DNA from 4 places in the Bacillus sp. PK6-026 genome. Region 2 is predicted to be linked to each of the others. Evidence: predicted binding sites of a transcription regulator. Region 2 holds the regulator's gene; each other region holds the start of a gene.

Region 1 (4,215 bases), 870 kb from region 2:
ATACCGGTACACCGGAATGCTCTGCCAGGGAAATCACTTTTTCATGTTCAAATCCGCGGAATTCAATTCCGTCGAACATGCGGCCGAGAACTTTGGCTGTGTCTTCGATCGATTCTTTTTTGCCGAGCTGAATGTCGTCTTTGCCCAAATATTCGGGATGCGCACCGAGGTCGATACAGGCTGTCGTGAAAGCGCAGCGCGTTCTTGTAGAAGGCTTTTCAAACAGCAAAGCGATGTTTTTACCTTCCAAATAGCGATGCTTGATGCCTTGCGCTTTTTTTTCTTTTAATTTTTGGGCGAGATCGAGCAAATAGAGGATTTCTTCTTCGGAAAAATCTTTTTCAGCTAAGTAGCTTCTGCCTTTTAAATCAATCGTTTGGTTCATGGATCTCTCTCCTTTTTCTTTAGGTTTGGCTATTTCACATCTTCGCGATAGAGCGGCATGCTCATGCAGCGCGGGCCGCCGCGTCCTCTTGAAAGCTCTCCGCTCGGGATTTCGATAACTTTAATGCCCTGTTCTCTCAAACATTCGTTAGAAATGTAATTCCGGTCATAGGTGACGACGACACCAGGAGCGATCGCGAGTGTATTGGAACCGTCATTCCACTGCTCCCTGGCTGAAGCGATTTCGTCTCCGCCGCCGCAGAAGATCAAGTTGACATCTGAAAGGCCGAGCGTTCTTTTTAGCACTTCCGGCAGATTGTGTTCTTCAGTCGTACGAATGTCGTCTGCCGTTTCCCCTCTCTCAAGAACGAAGATCCGCATGTCTCCTTCAGGCCCCTGGATGGCGGGATGGATCGTGAATTGATCTCGGTCAACCATCGTGAAGACGGTATCTAAATGCATAAAGGCTCTGCTCTTCGGTATTTCGACGGCCAGTACGCGGCGAATCCGGCTCTGCCGCTGAAATAAGTTCCGGACAAGACGCTCGATCGCCTGAGCCGTTGTCCGTTCTGATACCCCGATCGCTACGGTATCTTCATTTAAGACAAGCTCATCTCCGCCTTCGATATTGAATTTGAAATCACGGTCAAGCCAAACCGGAATCTCATGTCCTTTAAAACGCGGGTGGTGATTGATAATGTAGCGCATAAACAGCGACTCTCTCCTGCGAGCAGGCTCTTTCATTTTGTTGATGGTCAGTCCGCTTCCGATGGCGGCCGCCGGATCTCTTGTGAAGTAAAGGTTTGGCATCGGATCGAGATAAAATGGATAATGGTCTTCCATCAGCTCATGAAGATGCGATTTCTTTTCGCGTTCCAGCTCATTTTTTCGAATGCCGCTCATCACATGTTCGACCATCGAATCGGCGTCAAAGGTGAGCAAGAACTCTTTCAGTCTGTCGTAAGCGCCGTTGATATCTGCTTTGCTTTCCGTTAACAGCTCATCGATAAACCGCTCGCGGATGAAAGCGTCATCCAGGGCTTCAGCCGTCAGCTTTTCTAAATAAAGAACTTCAACTCCCTGTTTCTTTAACGTTTCTGCAAATTGGTCATGCTCTTTTTGCACCGCTGGCAAAAAGGGAATATCGTCAAAGAGAAGCCTTTCCAGATATTCGGGTGTGAGGTTTTCCAGTTCCCGACCGGGCCGCTTCAGCATGACGGTTTTCAAAGGGCCGATTTCAGAGTAAACGTGTATCGGTGTTGTCATGATCATCCCGCCTCCTAAGCTCTTTTTGTTACATGTACAGCTTAAAACAGGAAGGAAAAGCGCGATGTGAAAGCGATAACAACGAAAACGTGATATATTTCACATGTTTTTTGATGAAGCAAAAACAAAAATGAATAATTATGATAAATCGAAAATGAGTCCTTGCAGGAGCAGAGAATAGAACGTATAAAACGTGTATATTTTTAAAGGGGATTTTTTGAAAAAATTTTTTTGAGGGAAAAAAAGCTGATCCGGATGGCCGGATCAGCATAAGTGATCACAAAATGATTGGGCTGCCTCAGGCGATTGGGAAATCACAAGGCATGTATCGTTCCCGCATATACAGCCCAGCATTTCCGGGCTTCCCAGCTTATCAAGAAGGACGCCGATGGCATGGGCGTTGCCGGGCATTGTTTTAATAATGATCAAGTTGTCCGTCCGATGCACATGCAGGACAACGTCGGAGATTTTATCTTTTAATATTTTGGAAGGGTTGATGGATAAGGAAGCATTTGTCGTGTAGACAAGCTTTCCGTTTTCACCGGGCTGTTTCACAAGATACATTTCTTTAATATCGCGGGAAATGGTAGACTGCGAAACGGCGATGCCCCGTTTTTCCAGCAGGGATGCCAGCTGTTCCTGATTTTCTACCGGATGTTCGAGAATGGTTTGCTTGATGAGCCATTGCCGTTTTTGTTTGTTCATAAGAGCGCCTCCCAGGCAAAACACGTATATCTATTATTATAGGACGGTTTTATCGTCGGCAGATGGAAGCTATTTTACAAAAAAACAAATCTTTCAGGCTGTTAAAGGGGTTGATAGACCCCAAAATTTCACTTATAATGCTTGAAGATGACAAATTGATAACAGAGAAAAGGTGGTTTTCTAGGGTTCCGCAGTGGGTTCCGCGCTGGTCTGGTCCGAGAGAAAACACATAGCGAAGATATCGTTATGACACGGTGGGATAAAAGCCCAGGAGTTTTTGCTCTTAATCAAAGAGCTTCTCTCCGGGGCTTTTTTACTTTTTACAGGAAATCGACTACGAATAAGGAAGGGGATGCAGTTTTATGAAAAAGAAAGCAATGGATATGATCCTGATTGTTATAGGCGCATTTTTCTTTGCGTTAGCCGTGAATCTGTTCGCCATCCCGAATGACTTGGGAGAAGGCGGCGTCACGGGGATCACGCTGATTTTATACTACGTTTTTGAATGGTCTCCGGGCATCACAAACTTTGTGCTGAACGGCATTCTTCTGATTATCGGCTATCGCTTTTTGGATAAAAAAACGACGATTTATACCATCATTGCGGTGGCGGCCAATTCATTTTTTCTGCATGTTACTGAAGATTGGACGGTGCCGGCTGATGAAGTGATCATCAGCACGATCTTTGCCGGGGTATTTGCCGGCGTCGGCATCGGCATGATCATTCGTGTCGGCGGAACCACTGCCGGGTCTGCGATTCTCGCGAGAATCGCCAATAAATATTTCGACTGGAACATCAGCTATGCCTTGCTGATGATCGATTTAGTTGTCGTGTTCAGTTCCTACTTTATCATTGGTGCTGAAAAGCTGATGTTTACGATTGTCATGCTGTACATCGCCACAAAGGTCATGGATTTCATTATCGAAGGGCTCAACACGAAAAAAGCGATCACGATCATTTCTGAGCATAAAAACGAGATCGCCGCGCAGGTCAATACCTTGATGGACCGCGGCGTCACGATATTAACGGGACGCGGACACTATACGGGCGATTCCAAAGAAATTCTATACATTGTCATTAATAAACAAGAGCTGTCCATGCTCAAGAAAATTATAAGAAGCACAGATAAAAAAGCATTTGTCATCATCCACGATGTCAGGGATGTATTCGGCGAAGGATTTGTTGATATTTCAAAATAGGGGAAGGCTGCCGGCAGATGGCCGGGAGCCTTTTTGTATTCATCGGGTCGTGATTAGGGACAGATCGTCTGCTGATTGGACGAATACGTGATCATTCACACTGCAAGTTTTATGCAGAAACCGGTTTCTGTGGTAAGGTAGATTGTGGCATGAATATCATTAATATAGAAATCCGCTTGCTGAAGTAAAGGAGGTCTATTATTTTTGGAACAGGAAGAAAAAAAACCAATTGATGTGAAAAGCCGAATGTTCTTTAGAGTATGGGCTTTTGCGGGGACGGCAGGTTTCGGATTGGTCGGATTGTGGCTCTTTTATGAAGCAATAAAACTCGAATCGAAATATTCATTGCTTTACCTGGGAGTCGGACTTTTCGGGATCATCTATGGTTTGATTACTTTTCTAATGATATTTCCGGCATTCACGAAAAAAGGAAACATCATCTTCAGCATGATCGAGGGAGAAGGCGGGCGGCTGTTCTCAGGGAAGAAATCTGTATTGTTCAAGGACATTAAAAGCCTTAAAATGGCGCAGCACCGCTTCAGCCCGAAAGGCATTTTCTTTATGGATATACTGATAGAGACGCGCGGGAACGGCATGGTGCGGATTCCGACGTACAACATTCTTCCTGAACCGGCATTTTATCAAGCGGTCGAGCTATACA
Region 2 (4,215 bases):
TGTGCTGTTTACATATCTGGCGGCAACCTCGCCCGGAAGCATGTGGTCTTTTTACACGATCCTGCTGATGCTTTTCGCAGCCTATAATATCAGCATTTCCTTTAAAATGTTCGCCCTGGCCGGCAAGATGAAACGAAAAGATCAATAGCCTTTTTTGTGAAGGAAAAGAGCCATTCTGAAAAAGAATGGCTCTTATTTAGTATGGTCGTTCAAAAACGCTTGATTTTCCTCTTGAATCATTGTTTTTTGCGCCTGCCTGTAGGATATTCTTGAAATCACGATACTGATTTCATAAAGAATGAGCAATGGCACTGAGACCATTAAATGCGACAAAAGCTCAGGCGGTGTAATGAGGGCCGCGATGACGAACAACACAAAATATGCGTATTTTCTGATTTTCGCCAAAAACATCGGCGTCACGAGGCCGAGCCTTGTGATAAACATGATGACCACAGGCATCTGAAACAATAAGCCAAAAGGAAGCGTCAACTGAAGCAGAAACTGAAAATATTCGTGTATTCCGATGACCTGGTTGACATTCAGATCATCTGAGACTCTCGTCATAAAGTCCACGACAAACGGAAATAAAATAAAGTAAGAAAAGGCAATGCCGCCTAAAAAAAGAATAATCGATATCGGAATATAGCTGAGCGTCACTTTTCGTTCCTTTTCATACAGCCCCGGGCTAATGAAAGCCCACAGCTGGTATAAAACAAGCGGCGAAGTCAAGACGGCGCCGATGATGAACGCGAACTGCACGTACACAAATAAAGGATCGGTCAGCTTGAACGCGTTGAGCGTCAGCAGCTTTGCTTCATCCGTCTGCTGCAGATAGATAATCAGCGGCTTTGCCAATAAAAAGCCTGCCACAACAAATAAAACAAAAAAGAAAAAAGTGATCACAAGCCGTCTGCGTAGTTCTGTGATATGTTCTATCAGCGACATTTCTCTTTCCTTCATAAATGTCATCCTATCCTACTGATCTTCTTTCTTTTTATCGGAATCGTCGTCAGCCAAACCTTTTGTCGCATTCTTAAACTCCCTCAGCGTGTTTCCCGCCGCTCTTCCCAGCTCGGGAAGTTTTTTCGGGCCGAATATCAAAAGCGCCACCACGACAATTAAAATAAAGCTTCCAGGACCGATTGGCATAAAGCCTGCCCCCTTTCCTTTATTTTTCGTTTTCCGTTTTACTTTTCCTGCATTGAATAATGTTTCATGAAATACACCAGCGACTGAAGTTCAACCGCCAAATCTATATGATGAATGCGAATGTGTTCCGGCACATTCAAGCGGGCCGGCGTGAAATTAAGAATGCCTTTAATGCCAAGCGCCACCAGCCTGTCTGTAATCGACTGTGCGGCTTGAGCCGGTACCGTCAAAATGGCGACGGGGATATCATCCGTCATATGCTCTTCAAGTCTATTCAGATCATAGACGGGAACACCGCCGACCTCGGTTCCGATTTTTTCCTCATTGATGTCAAACGCCATGGCGATTTTTGTATTATTATTTTTGATAAAATTGTAATGGAGAAAGGCTGTCCCCAAATTCCCCACGCCAATGAGCGTTACGTTCGTCATTTCATCCTGATCAAGCGTCTTTCTGAAAAAGGACAGCAAATAATTGACATTGTAGCCGTATCCTTTTTTTCCGAGCGCGCCGAAGTACGAGAAGTCCCTGCGGATGGTCGCAGAATCGACTTTGACGGCATCGCTCAGCTCAGCGGAAGATACACGCTGTTTTCCGGATGCATGAAGGTTTTTTAAAAAACGATAATATAATGGCAACCGTTTCGCTGTCGCTTGCGGAATTTTTGAATGATCCATGTTCATAAACTAATCCTCCATGTCTACATCAGCTTTTTCCCTTTTATAGTCACCGTTTTTCCCACCTGTCTTTTCGAGAAGAAAGGTCGGTCCTATCACCATTCCCTTATCCGCCGCTTTGCACATGTCATATACGGTCAGCGCACATACGGAGGCCGAAGTTAACGCTTCCATTTCCACACCTGTGCTCCCTTTGGTCTTCACTTTAGATTGAATATGCAGGATGCTCTTCTGTTCTTTCTCCTCCCAGCGAAAGGCGATGTCGACTCCTTTCAGAGCGATCGGATGGCACATCGGGATGATGGCGGATGTCTGTTTTGCGGCCATGATTCCGGCCACTTGCGCCACCGCCAATACATCGCCCTTTCCGATTTCCCGGTTTTTGATTTTTTCATGTACTGTTCGATTCATAGACACGCTTGAAACAGCCGCAGCTGTGCGTACTGAAGCTTCCTTTTCGCTTATATCAACCATCTTGGCTCTGCCTTGTTCATTAAAATGTGTAAACTCATTCATGTTCTGAACTCTCCTTATAACGATCATACACTATTTTTTTCATTCTGTCTTTTTCTTTGGCTAAAATCTTCCAGACTTCACTTAATTGTTTGCTGACTGCGCAGTGATAGGCTACACTTAAAATAGCAGACAAGAGGTGAAAGATCATGATGATTTTACAAGTGAACCAACTTTCAAAATCGTTTGGAGCCGATACGATTTTAACGAATATAAAACTCGAAGTCAGATCTCGGGACCGGATTGCGATCGTCGGACGCAACGGCGCCGGAAAATCGACTCTTCTAAAGATTATCGCAGGAAAACTTTCATATGAAAAGGGGGACATCATCAAGCCGAAAGATTTGACGATGGGCTACCTTGACCAGCATTCCGGCCTCGATTCCAAGCTGACGCTCAAAGAGGAATTGCTGTCGGTATTTGATTTTCTAAAAAAAATGGAAAAAGAAATGCGCGCGATCGAGGAAAAGATGGCGCAGGCCGGACCGGACATGCTTGAATCATTGATGAAGACGTATGACAGGCTTCAGCAGGAGTTCAAGGACAAAGGCGGCTACCAATATGAGGCAGAGGTCAGATCCGTCATGCACGGGCTCGGCTTTGCGGGATTTGACGACTCCGTCCGCGTCCAGGACTTAAGCGGAGGTCAAAAAACAAGACTTGCCCTCGGAAAAATGCTTTTGACAAAACCCGACCTCCTCATTTTGGACGAACCGACAAACCACTTGGATATCGATACCCTGACATGGCTTGAACAATATTTGCAAAATTACAGCGGAGCGATTTTAATCGTTTCCCATGACAGGTACTTTCTTGACAAAGTGGTTACCCAAGTTTACGAGATCAGCCGGTCCCAAAGCAAAAAATATACCGGGAACTACAGCTCTTATCTCCAATTAAAAGCCGAACAGCTGGAAAAGGAAACAAAGCTTTATGAAAAGCAGCAGGACGAAATCGCCAAGCTGCAGGAGTTCGTCGACCGGAATCTGGCTAGAGCTTCGACGACGAAACGGGCGCAGAGCAGACGAAAGCAGCTTGAACGGATGGAGATCATGGACAAACCGCTCGGAGATGAAAAGTCGGCGTCTTTCCGCTTTGAAATTACAAGGCAAAGCGGAAACGATGTACTGCGGGTGGAAGACTTGACAGTAAGCTATCAGGAGCAGCCCCCGCTTCTCCGTTCATTGAACTTTCACATCACCCGCGGGGAAAGCGTTGCACTGGTCGGACCGAACGGAATCGGCAAGTCAACCCTTTTAAAAGCATTGATTCAAAAGCTGCAGCCGGTATCGGGAACAATCGCGACAGGCTCCCATGTCTCAATCGGCTACTATGACCAGGAACAGGCTGAATTGACGTCGTCAAAACGCGTGCTTGACGAGCTTTGGGACGATTATCCGGAAATGAATGAAAAGGATATCCGGACCTGCCTCGGCAACTTCCTGTTTTCGGGAGAAGACGTATTAAAACCTGTACACGCGTTAAGCGGCGGCGAAAAAGCAAGGCTTGCCCTCGCCAAGCTGATGCTCCAAAAAGCGAACTTCCTTATTCTTGATGAGCCGACAAACCATCTCGACCTGGACAGCAAGGAAGTCTTGGAGAACGCTTTGATCGATTACCCGGGAACGATATTATTTGTGTCCCATGACCGCTATTTTATCAACCGGATCGCGACAAAAGTACTGGAGCTTTCCCGCGACAAAGCAGAAGAATATTTAGGCGACTACGATTATTACACAGAAAAAAAAGCGCAGCAGCTTGAACTGAAAGAACTAGAAAAACAGACGGAAGAGCATCAGAAAAACGCTTCCGAAAAACCTGGCGCAAAAAAGAGCTATGAAGAAGAAAAAGAGCTGAAAAGAAAAGAACGCCAGCG
Region 3 (4,215 bases), 1.4 Mb from region 2:
CGCGAAAAGAAAAACAATCGGTTTAAACTTTATTCATGGGGATACCACATATTCCTGCCGTTCATCTCGCTGGCCGCGGGGGCAGGATGGGCCGTGCTTGGTGTAGTGCCGAGCAGTTTCAGAGCGTGGTTTTTACATGGAAGGAAACTGTCGATTAAGACAATCGGAATCTCAGAGCTGGTGAATGCCTGTTTCTTTATGGCCGTGTTGATCGTTTTTCTGCTGCAAACGTAAAAAACAAGGACACTGTGCTTCATGTCCTTGTTTGTTTTCGTTTTTTCAGTCGATATTGCAGATGTCGAGCGGGCAGTTTTCACAGTCGATTTCGCGTTTTAAATAGTTGAGCTGATGAATGACGATTTTTCCCGAGTCCTCAATTGAAATGACACCGTTCTTCCGGAGGTCGCTCAGCATGCGGTTGATGCTCTCCCTTGCGGCGGCACAGAATTTCGCCAGATCCTGGTTCGTCAGCACAATATTGATGAGAATCCCGTCGCTTCTTGTGATGCCGTAGCTGTTTGCGAGACGGATCAAGGTGGAGTAGAGCGCGCCTTTTTTACCATTCAGCAAAAGGTCGCGGATTTTCGATTGAATCTTTCGCAAATGCGTGCTCATCCATTTCATAAACTCAAACGTCAGTGCACCGTTTTGTATGAGTTCTTTTTCAAGCTTATCTTTATTGATGACCAACACTTCGCCATCAGAGAGGATCTTTGCGCTCAGCATATATTTCGCATCTTCTGTAAAAAGCGTAAGCTCCCCGACAATATCATTTTTTTTGCACATTCTGAGTGTCAGTTCTTTGCCATCGGACGTCAATTTGCCGATTTGGACAAGTCCCGACTGAATAAGATACAGTTCCTCCGCATCCATCCCTTCTTGAAAAAGGAATGTGTCCTGCCTGATTTTTCGTCGTGTACTGATTGATTCCAGCAAGTGATGCAGATCGTCTGAGAGCAAATCTGTGTCTGATTTTCTAACAGAAATATTCATTGAGCGTCACCCCTTTAGCAGTTCTTATTTTAACGTTAAATAAGGCTGAGTGACCTTTTAAATATAAACAATATTGTGAACTTATGAATAAAGTCCCAAAAAAGAGCCTGAGCACATCAGCTCAAGGCTCCTTTTGCAGGAAAGGTTTATAAATGGTTCGTCTTCGTTTTGGTCGATGTTTTGCTCACTTCCTGAAAATACATCCAGACCACGATCACAAAGCTGGCAAGGGCTGCTTCTGACAGCGCCATGAATCCGATCGCATAATGGCCGGTTGCCTGAAAAACGCTTGACAGGATGAGTGGCGGGAAGAATCCTCCCAAGCCGCCCATCGCTGATACAATCCCATTGACGATGCCGGCCTGATTTGAAAAATAAAGCGGCACAAGCTTAAAGATGATCCCGTTTCCAAGACCGGCGCACACGGCAACGGTTAATACCCCAAATCCGTAAAGTCCGAGGCTGGGTGAAAAGGCCAATAAAATCCCTGACAAGGTACAGCCGGCAAATACATACATCAACAGCTTCAGCGGGTTGAATTTGTCCGCGAGCCAGCCGCCGACAGGCCTCAGAAAAGTTGCGACAGCGATAAATCCGGCGGTTCTAAGCCCTGAATCAACGGGATCAAGCCCGAAGTGATTAACAAGAAAGTTCGGAAGATAAATCGTAAACGCGACGAAAGATCCGAATGTAATGAAGTAAAACAAGCTTAAAAACCATAATGTCTGATTTCGGTAGACTGCCTTCATTTGCTCTGTTACAGAAACCGTCACTTTTGTTTCTTTTCGATCTCCAAGGATAAAGTTCAATAAAGCGAATACGGCGACTAACACGATGTACATCCGCACCGTATTTTCCCACCCGGCTGTCTTTGCTACGACAGGAGCGGCAAACGTGGTAATCGCTGTACCGACGTTCCCGGCGCCGTAGATCCCATTGACAAACCCGTGTTTTTCTTTAGGGTAGTATTTCGGCAATGATGTGACCCCGATGGAAAAGACCGCTCCGCCGATGCCGAGGAAGAATCCGCCAAGGATCAAGTCGAACAGCGAATCGGCTGTGCTGATCCAAAAAATCGGGAACAGAAGCAGCACAAAGCTGATCATGAACGTGATTCTCGCACCGAATCTGTTTGTGTAGTATCCCAGCGGAATCCTCAGAAGCGAGCCGAGTATGACCGGAATGGCCGTGACAAGGGAGATCTCACTGTCTGTCAGGGCGATGTCCTGCTTAATGTGGGGCATTAAAGAGGAAATCAACACCCAAACCATAAATCCTGCGACTAAACTAAATGACTGCAGCGGTAATTGTATTTTTTGACGATTTACCATTGCGTTTTTGCTCCTTTCAAAGGGAAAAATGAATAAATCAATCAGCATGTTTATCTTACAAAAAGTCTTTTAAAAACATTGTGAATTACGTCACACGGTCATTCGTTTGATTCGTGTTTAATATCGGTAAGTGAGGGATAGTAAACGGATGTAAAAAATAAATGGTTCATTTGCGGACTTTTTCGTTTATCATGAAAATAAAAAAAGGAGTGCCGCTTTTATGTTTATAAAGCTTACGCAAGAAGAAAAGCAAGCGATCATCGAGGAAATCAAACGCTTTTATGTTGAAGAAAGGGGAGAAGAGGTTGGAGACATCGCGGCGATTCAAATGTTTGAATTCGTAAAGGAAAAGCTGGGCCCTTACTTTTATAATCAGGCGCTGAAGGACAGCCGCAGAGTCGTGGAAGAGAAGGCAGCGGCGATTGAAGAAGAGCTCTTTGCGCTGGAGCGCCGTCTGTGACAACGCGCTCTCCTTTAGCAAAACCGAAGGGATTGAAAGACCAATGGAGTTTCTGAAGCAATTTATGATTTTCAGCGGGCTGAATGATGAAGAGTTCAAACAAATCGAGCAAATCGCGGTCAAGCGCACCTATCAGCCGAGAATGTTTGTTTTTATGGAAGGGGAAGAGAGGGAAGCGGTATTCTTCATTAAATCCGGTCTTGTTAAAGCCTTTAAAATCGATGAAGACGGCAATGAGCAAGTGATTTCGATTCTGCAAAGCGGGGACATGTTTCCCCATGTCGGCTTTTTTGACCGCTCCCCATACCCGGCAACAGCCGAAGCCGTTCAGGAAACCGAGTTGATCGTAATCCGCATCGCTGATTTTAATGAACTTTTGATGAAATATCCGGAAATGACAATAAAAGTGATGCAAATCATGGGGAAAAAGATTCTCGATTTGCAAGAGCGGATCCAGGGTTTTATTTCAAAAGATGTCCAGCACCGCTTGACGCATGTATTAATGAAGCTCGCTGCAGAACACGGCATTCCTCAAGAAAAAGGGGTCTACATCAGCTTGCCCATTACCAATCAGGATTTTGCGAACATGGTCGGAACGTCAAGGGAAACGATTAACCGCACATTAAATGAAATGAAAAAGAAAAATCTGCTGACAGCTGACAGGAGCGGAATTTTCATACATGATACAGACTGGCTGAACGGCTGCAATTGAAGGATAAGATGAAGGCTTTCCATTGAACAACAGATGGAAAGCCTGTTTTTATTTTGTTCACAAATCCGCCATTATTTAAGTGATCTGGTTCACAACCGGTGTGCTGCATATCCAGTATCTTAGGACATGCAAAATCAAAAAAGGAGTGAACCGCAATGGAAGTTCAAAGAAAGACGGTGCCCGTTAAAAAAGCATCGAAAAACGGTTTTTTGAAATCTGTTCTCGTCTTTACTTTAATCGTTAGTTTTTCGGTGCTGCTTTTGGGAGGCTATTGGATCTTCAAAGGACTTGCACCAAGACCAGTTGAAGTGTCCGGGCCAAACGGAGAGGTGCTCATGACCAAATCGTCCATTTCAGGCGGTCAGGCCGTATTTCAAAAATACGCGCTGATGGATTATGGCACGATTTTGGGGCACGGATCTTACATGGGGCCTGATTACACGGCCGAAGCCCTGAAAATCTATACGGAAGGGATGCAGGATTTTAAGGCGGAGGCACGATACGGCAAGCGCTTTAAACAACTTTCAGATGAAAAGCAGTCCACCATCCGGAATCAAGTCATCCGCGAAATGAGAAAAAACCGTTATAATCGCGCGTCAGATACATTGAAGCTGACAGATGCGCAGGTTTATGGATTGCAGCAAGTGCGTGATCATTACCGCAATGTCTTTACAAAAGGAGACGGCTGGGGGCTTGAGCCCGGTTTAATTAAAGAAAGC
Region 4 (4,215 bases), 900 kb from region 2:
AAGGGTCGCACTTTCAGAAATGGGAAAAATGAACGGATAAAGAAAACAGCTGCTGCTTTATCGCAATACGGATAAAGCGGCAGCTGTTTTTCTTGCGAATGTTAACGGCGGTTCTATAGATTGAAAATGAATATATAAAATATTCGGTTTTGTAAAAATCCAATGATTGTGGAGAGCGCTGATGATGATGCCTTGATCGACAAGCTTTTTTGTAAACAACGGAATTTCTTCAGGCAAAATGGCAACTTCGGCCATATTCAAGGCGATTCCGTTTTGATCGAGCGACTCGAACATGACTTCTTCCATGCCGACTCCACGGCTTGGCCTTCCTTGAATCGTGACGCGCAAATTCCGTTTGATGCTGACAGAACAGACACCGTGTTCAATGTGCGGCTCCCCATTTAAAATATGTCCAAACTGCTGGCAAAGCGAATGAAAACTTTGCATCTGCTGAACCTCCATTTTTAAAGTTACCACGATTTTATGAAGGGAACCCGCATATTTAGAATCCTTTAAAAATGGACAATCTTTTTATTTGATGATTTCTTCACCGCCCGGCTTGTTTGCATAGTGGTACATGAAGCCCATCATAAACGCGCCTCCGATCAGGTTCCCAAGGGTTACCGGAATCAAGTTATGGATTGCGCCTGCAATCGAAATCGTATCCGGATGCTCGGTGACCAGAGAGACGGCAAAAGTGGCCATGTTCGCGATGCTGTGTTCATAACCGGAAATAAAGAAAGTAAAAACAAACAGCATCATAGAGAACATTTTCGCTCCGTCTCCTTTTTGCGCCATCGGAACAAAGAACGCAAGGCAGACTAGCCAGTTACACAAAATCGCTTTGAAGAACAATTCGGTCACCGGCGTATTCATTTTATGTTCCGCCACGCTAAGTATAAAGCCGGTGGAAGAAGGATCCTTAAATAAACCGGTCGCAAAGATGAGGCCTGCGAAAAACACGGCGCCCATTAAATTTCCTGCATAGCTGAACATCCACAGCTTGATAACAGCGGGCCAACGCATTTTTTTACGAAGCGCAGCCAATGTATAATAAAATGTATTTCCCGTAAATAAATCTCCTCCGCCATAGACGATCAGAATAATGGCGCCCCCGAATGTGATTGCTGCAATTGGATATGTGAACGGAGAATGTTCAACATAAAATAGATTCCCCGTTTTAAACGCTACAATGACTCCGAACCCGATAAACATACTGGCCAGCATAGCTCGTAAAAGATAACGAAGCGGGCTTTGCATAAAGATGCTTTGCTTTTTTAAGGCAAGCTCTTCGACTAGAACAAGTGATTTTGATTCCATGTTTTCCACCACCATCAAGTGTTTACTTAAGAAGTATCTATCATAAATACAAACTAAGTATAGCAGGATATTGTGAAACATTTCACAAATTTTGTGTACTTTGTTTGAACAAATGTATGGTTCGATTTTCATAGAATAAACAAGGTATCGTTATTGTTTATTTTTAAGTAATAAATATTCCATCCATTCGTAAAAGCCTGAGGGAGCGATGTTTCAAAGATAGCTCGACAGGAAGGGATACGGCAGCAAGCAGGTTAAATGCGCAGTGCAATCAGCTGGTGCTGTATGAAAGCATAGATGAAGGACGTGCGCAAAAGGCTGAGGGAAGATTTCACAGATTGGACAAAATAGCAGGACTTTCCGTCAGGCGTTTTCAAGCTGAAGGAAAGCGCCAAATTTGTTTAATTGCATATAACGGTATTCTTTTGATCCGCAAGGCTTTGCGCAGAGAATCGCAACCGTTGAATGACAAAATGCTCCGGCGGGAATGAGGGGCATTTTTCTCATGCTGATTTAGTTCTTGTTAACCACAGTGTCACAAAATAGCTATAATTTCTTCGGATAATTGTCACAATGACATCCATAAATTAGGGAATATGTACTTTATTTAAGAAGGGATTCGCGGTAAAGTACAGGTATAAATAACCATCCGGATAATATCGGAACATCAATGTGGGCCAAGGTCACCCTTTTGTCTGTGATCATATTCATAAGATTCATGTGAAACTTTGAGCAAGGGTGATGCCATTCGGCAACGGTCCGGCTAGAACAAAGAGGAGGAGACTGGAACAGTGGACGAACTCATTTTGGCAAGATTTCAATTTGCTTCAACAACGATCTTTCACTTTATTTTTGTACCGATGTCAATCGGGCTTGTCTTTATGGTTGCTTTAATGGAAACTCTATACGTCGTAAAGAAAAAAGACATTTACAGAACGATGGCTAAATTTTGGGGGCACTTATTTTTAATTAATTTTGCAGTCGGTGTGGTCACCGGGATTCTACAGGAATTTCAGTTCGGAATGAACTGGTCGGAGTACTCCCGCTTTGTCGGTGATGTATTCGGCGCTCCGCTCGCGGTGGAGGCGCTGCTTGCTTTCTTTATGGAATCGACGTTTATCGGTTTGTGGATATTTGGCTGGGATCGGCTTCCGAAGAAGATCCATTTGCTGTCCATCTGGCTTGTTTCGCTTGGAACGATCATGTCGGCGTTTTGGATTTTAGCGGCCAACTCGTTTATGCAGGAGCCTGTCGGATTCGCGATCAAAAACGGCCGCGCGGAAATGACCGATTTCTTTGCGATTATTAAAAATCCGCAGCTATGGGTTGAATTTCCGCACGTCATTTTCGGTGCGCTTGCCACCGGAGCGTTTTTCATTGCCGGTGTCAGCGCGTATAAAATGCTGAAAAAACAGGAATTGCTCTTTTTTAAAAAATCCTTTCAAATCGCGATGATTGTGGCGCTTGTTTCCGGCATCGGCGTAGCGTTCAGCGGACATGAGCAGGCCCAGCATCTGATGAAGAGCCAGCCGATGAAAATGGCTGCCAGCGAAGCGCTTTGGGATGACAGCGGTGATCCTGCAGCTTGGACGGTGCTTGCGAACATTGACGCGGACAAGCAGGAAAACAAATCAGAGCTCAGCATCCCGTATGCGCTTAGCTATTTGGCTTATAAACAATTCAGCGGCGATGTGCCCGGAATGAAGACGCTGCAAAAGCAATATGAAGAAAAATACGGAGAAGGAAATTATATTCCGCCGGTGAAAACGACGTTCTGGAGCTTCAGAATCATGGCCGGCTCAGGACTTTTAATGATCGTTGCCGCTTTGACTGGCCTCTATCTCAGCTTCCGTAAAAGACTTGAAACAAGCAAATGGTTTTTGCGGACGATGGTGGCTTTAATCGCCTTTCCATTCATTGCAAATACGGCGGGGTGGATCATGACTGAAATCGGACGCCAGCCGTGGACGGTGTTCGGTATTTTGACAACGGCGCAGTCCGTGTCGCCGAACGTATCAGCGGGAATGCTGCTGTTTTCCGTCATCGCGTTTACAGCGATTTATCTTGTACTGGCGCTCGTTCTTGTCTACTTGTTTGTGCGGGAGATTAAAAAAGGGGCTGCACACCATGACCACCATCATGATGATTCCGTATCGACAGACCCGTTTGATCAGGAGGTTTACCATGGTATCTCTTAATGAACTTTGGTTTATATTAGTCGCTGTGCTGTTCATCGGTTTTTTCTTTCTTGAAGGTTTTGATTTCGGCGTCGGAATGGCGACCAGGTTTCTCGGGCGCAACGAGCTTGAACGGAGGGTGATGATCAATACGATCGGCCCTTTCTGGGATGCCAATGAAGTCTGGCTGCTGACTGGGGGAGGCGCGATTTTCGCGGCTTTTCCAAACTGGTATGCCACGATGTTCAGCGGATATTACATTCCGTTTGTCTTTGTTCTTCTTGCATTGATCGGACGCGGAGTCGCGTTTGAATTTAGAGGGAAAGTCGAAACCGCAAAATGGAAGAAAACATGGGATTGGGTCGTATTTTTCGGCAGCATTCTGCCCCCGTTTTTGTTCGGTGTTTTATTTACCAGTATTTTGCGCGGTATGCCGATTGATGCCGATATGAATCTGCACGCCGGTTTTACTGACTATGTGAACGTCTATTCCGTAACAGGGGGAGTCACCGTTACACTTCTCTGCCTGCTGCACGGCCTGATCTTTATTACGTTGAGAACGGAAGCCGATTTGCGCGACCGGGCAAGACAGCTGGCTAAAAAAGTTGTATTCGCCGTTTTGGCGGCGCTTGTTGCCTTTGTTGCTTTATCCATTTTTGAAACGGACTTGTTCACGGGCAGGGGACATGTGACGATACCTCTTGCGGCTCTAATTGTC

Evidence for each region. Region 2 encodes Rex, which represses fermentation and respiration genes when NADH is low (regulators of the CRP and FNR family bind a similar motif). Its sites were predicted from a motif close to TTGTGAAATATTTCACAA; they were not measured.
Region 1: arcA (arginine deiminase) is a predicted target of Rex. The motif match lies at 1,738-1,755, and genes of this name have one in related genera.
Region 3: M1D59_RS10655 (nitrate/nitrite transporter) is a predicted target of Rex. The motif match lies at 2,403-2,420, and genes of this name have one in related genera.
Region 4: M1D59_RS20945 (cytochrome ubiquinol oxidase subunit I) is a predicted target of Rex. The motif match lies at 2,039-2,056, and genes of this name have one in related genera.

What each region holds. Positions count from the first base shown of each region.
Region 1 is NZ_CP096418.1:4,136,856-4,141,070, reverse strand. It holds gene argF (ornithine carbamoyltransferase) at 1-385, opposite strand, end outside; gene arcA (arginine deiminase) at 415-1,650, opposite strand; gene argR (arginine repressor) at 1,915-2,355, opposite strand; guanidine-I (ykkC/yxkD leader) riboswitch at 2,525-2,631, shown strand; gene M1D59_RS21080 (YitT family protein) at 2,718-3,554, shown strand; gene M1D59_RS21075 (YfjD family protein) at 3,759-4,215, shown strand, end outside.
Region 2 is NZ_CP096418.1:640,210-644,424, reverse strand. It holds gene M1D59_RS03240 (YdiK family protein) at 1-148, shown strand, start outside; gene tatC (twin-arginine translocase subunit TatC) at 193-969, opposite strand; gene M1D59_RS03230 (twin-arginine translocase TatA/TatE family subunit) at 976-1,149, opposite strand; gene M1D59_RS03225 (redox-sensing transcriptional repressor Rex) at 1,188-1,832, opposite strand; gene moaC (cyclic pyranopterin monophosphate synthase MoaC) at 1,836-2,342, opposite strand; gene M1D59_RS03215 (ABC-F family ATP-binding cassette domain-containing protein) at 2,489-4,215, shown strand, end outside.
Region 3 is NZ_CP096418.1:2,054,114-2,058,328, forward strand. It holds gene M1D59_RS10645 (YwiC-like family protein) at 1-234, shown strand, start outside; gene M1D59_RS10650 (Crp/Fnr family transcriptional regulator) at 280-993, opposite strand; gene M1D59_RS10655 (nitrate/nitrite transporter) at 1,140-2,324, opposite strand; gene M1D59_RS10660 (DUF2164 domain-containing protein) at 2,545-2,784, shown strand; gene M1D59_RS10665 (Crp/Fnr family transcriptional regulator) at 2,828-3,496, shown strand; gene M1D59_RS10670 (nitric-oxide reductase large subunit) at 3,652-4,215, shown strand, end outside.
Region 4 is NZ_CP096418.1:4,107,624-4,111,838, reverse strand. It holds gene M1D59_RS20960 (malic enzyme-like NAD(P)-binding protein) at 1-40, shown strand, start outside; gene M1D59_RS20955 (DUF1259 domain-containing protein) at 58-447, opposite strand; gene M1D59_RS20950 (formate/nitrite transporter family protein) at 532-1,320, opposite strand; gene M1D59_RS20945 (cytochrome ubiquinol oxidase subunit I) at 2,112-3,518, shown strand; gene cydB (cytochrome d ubiquinol oxidase subunit II) at 3,505-4,215, shown strand, end outside.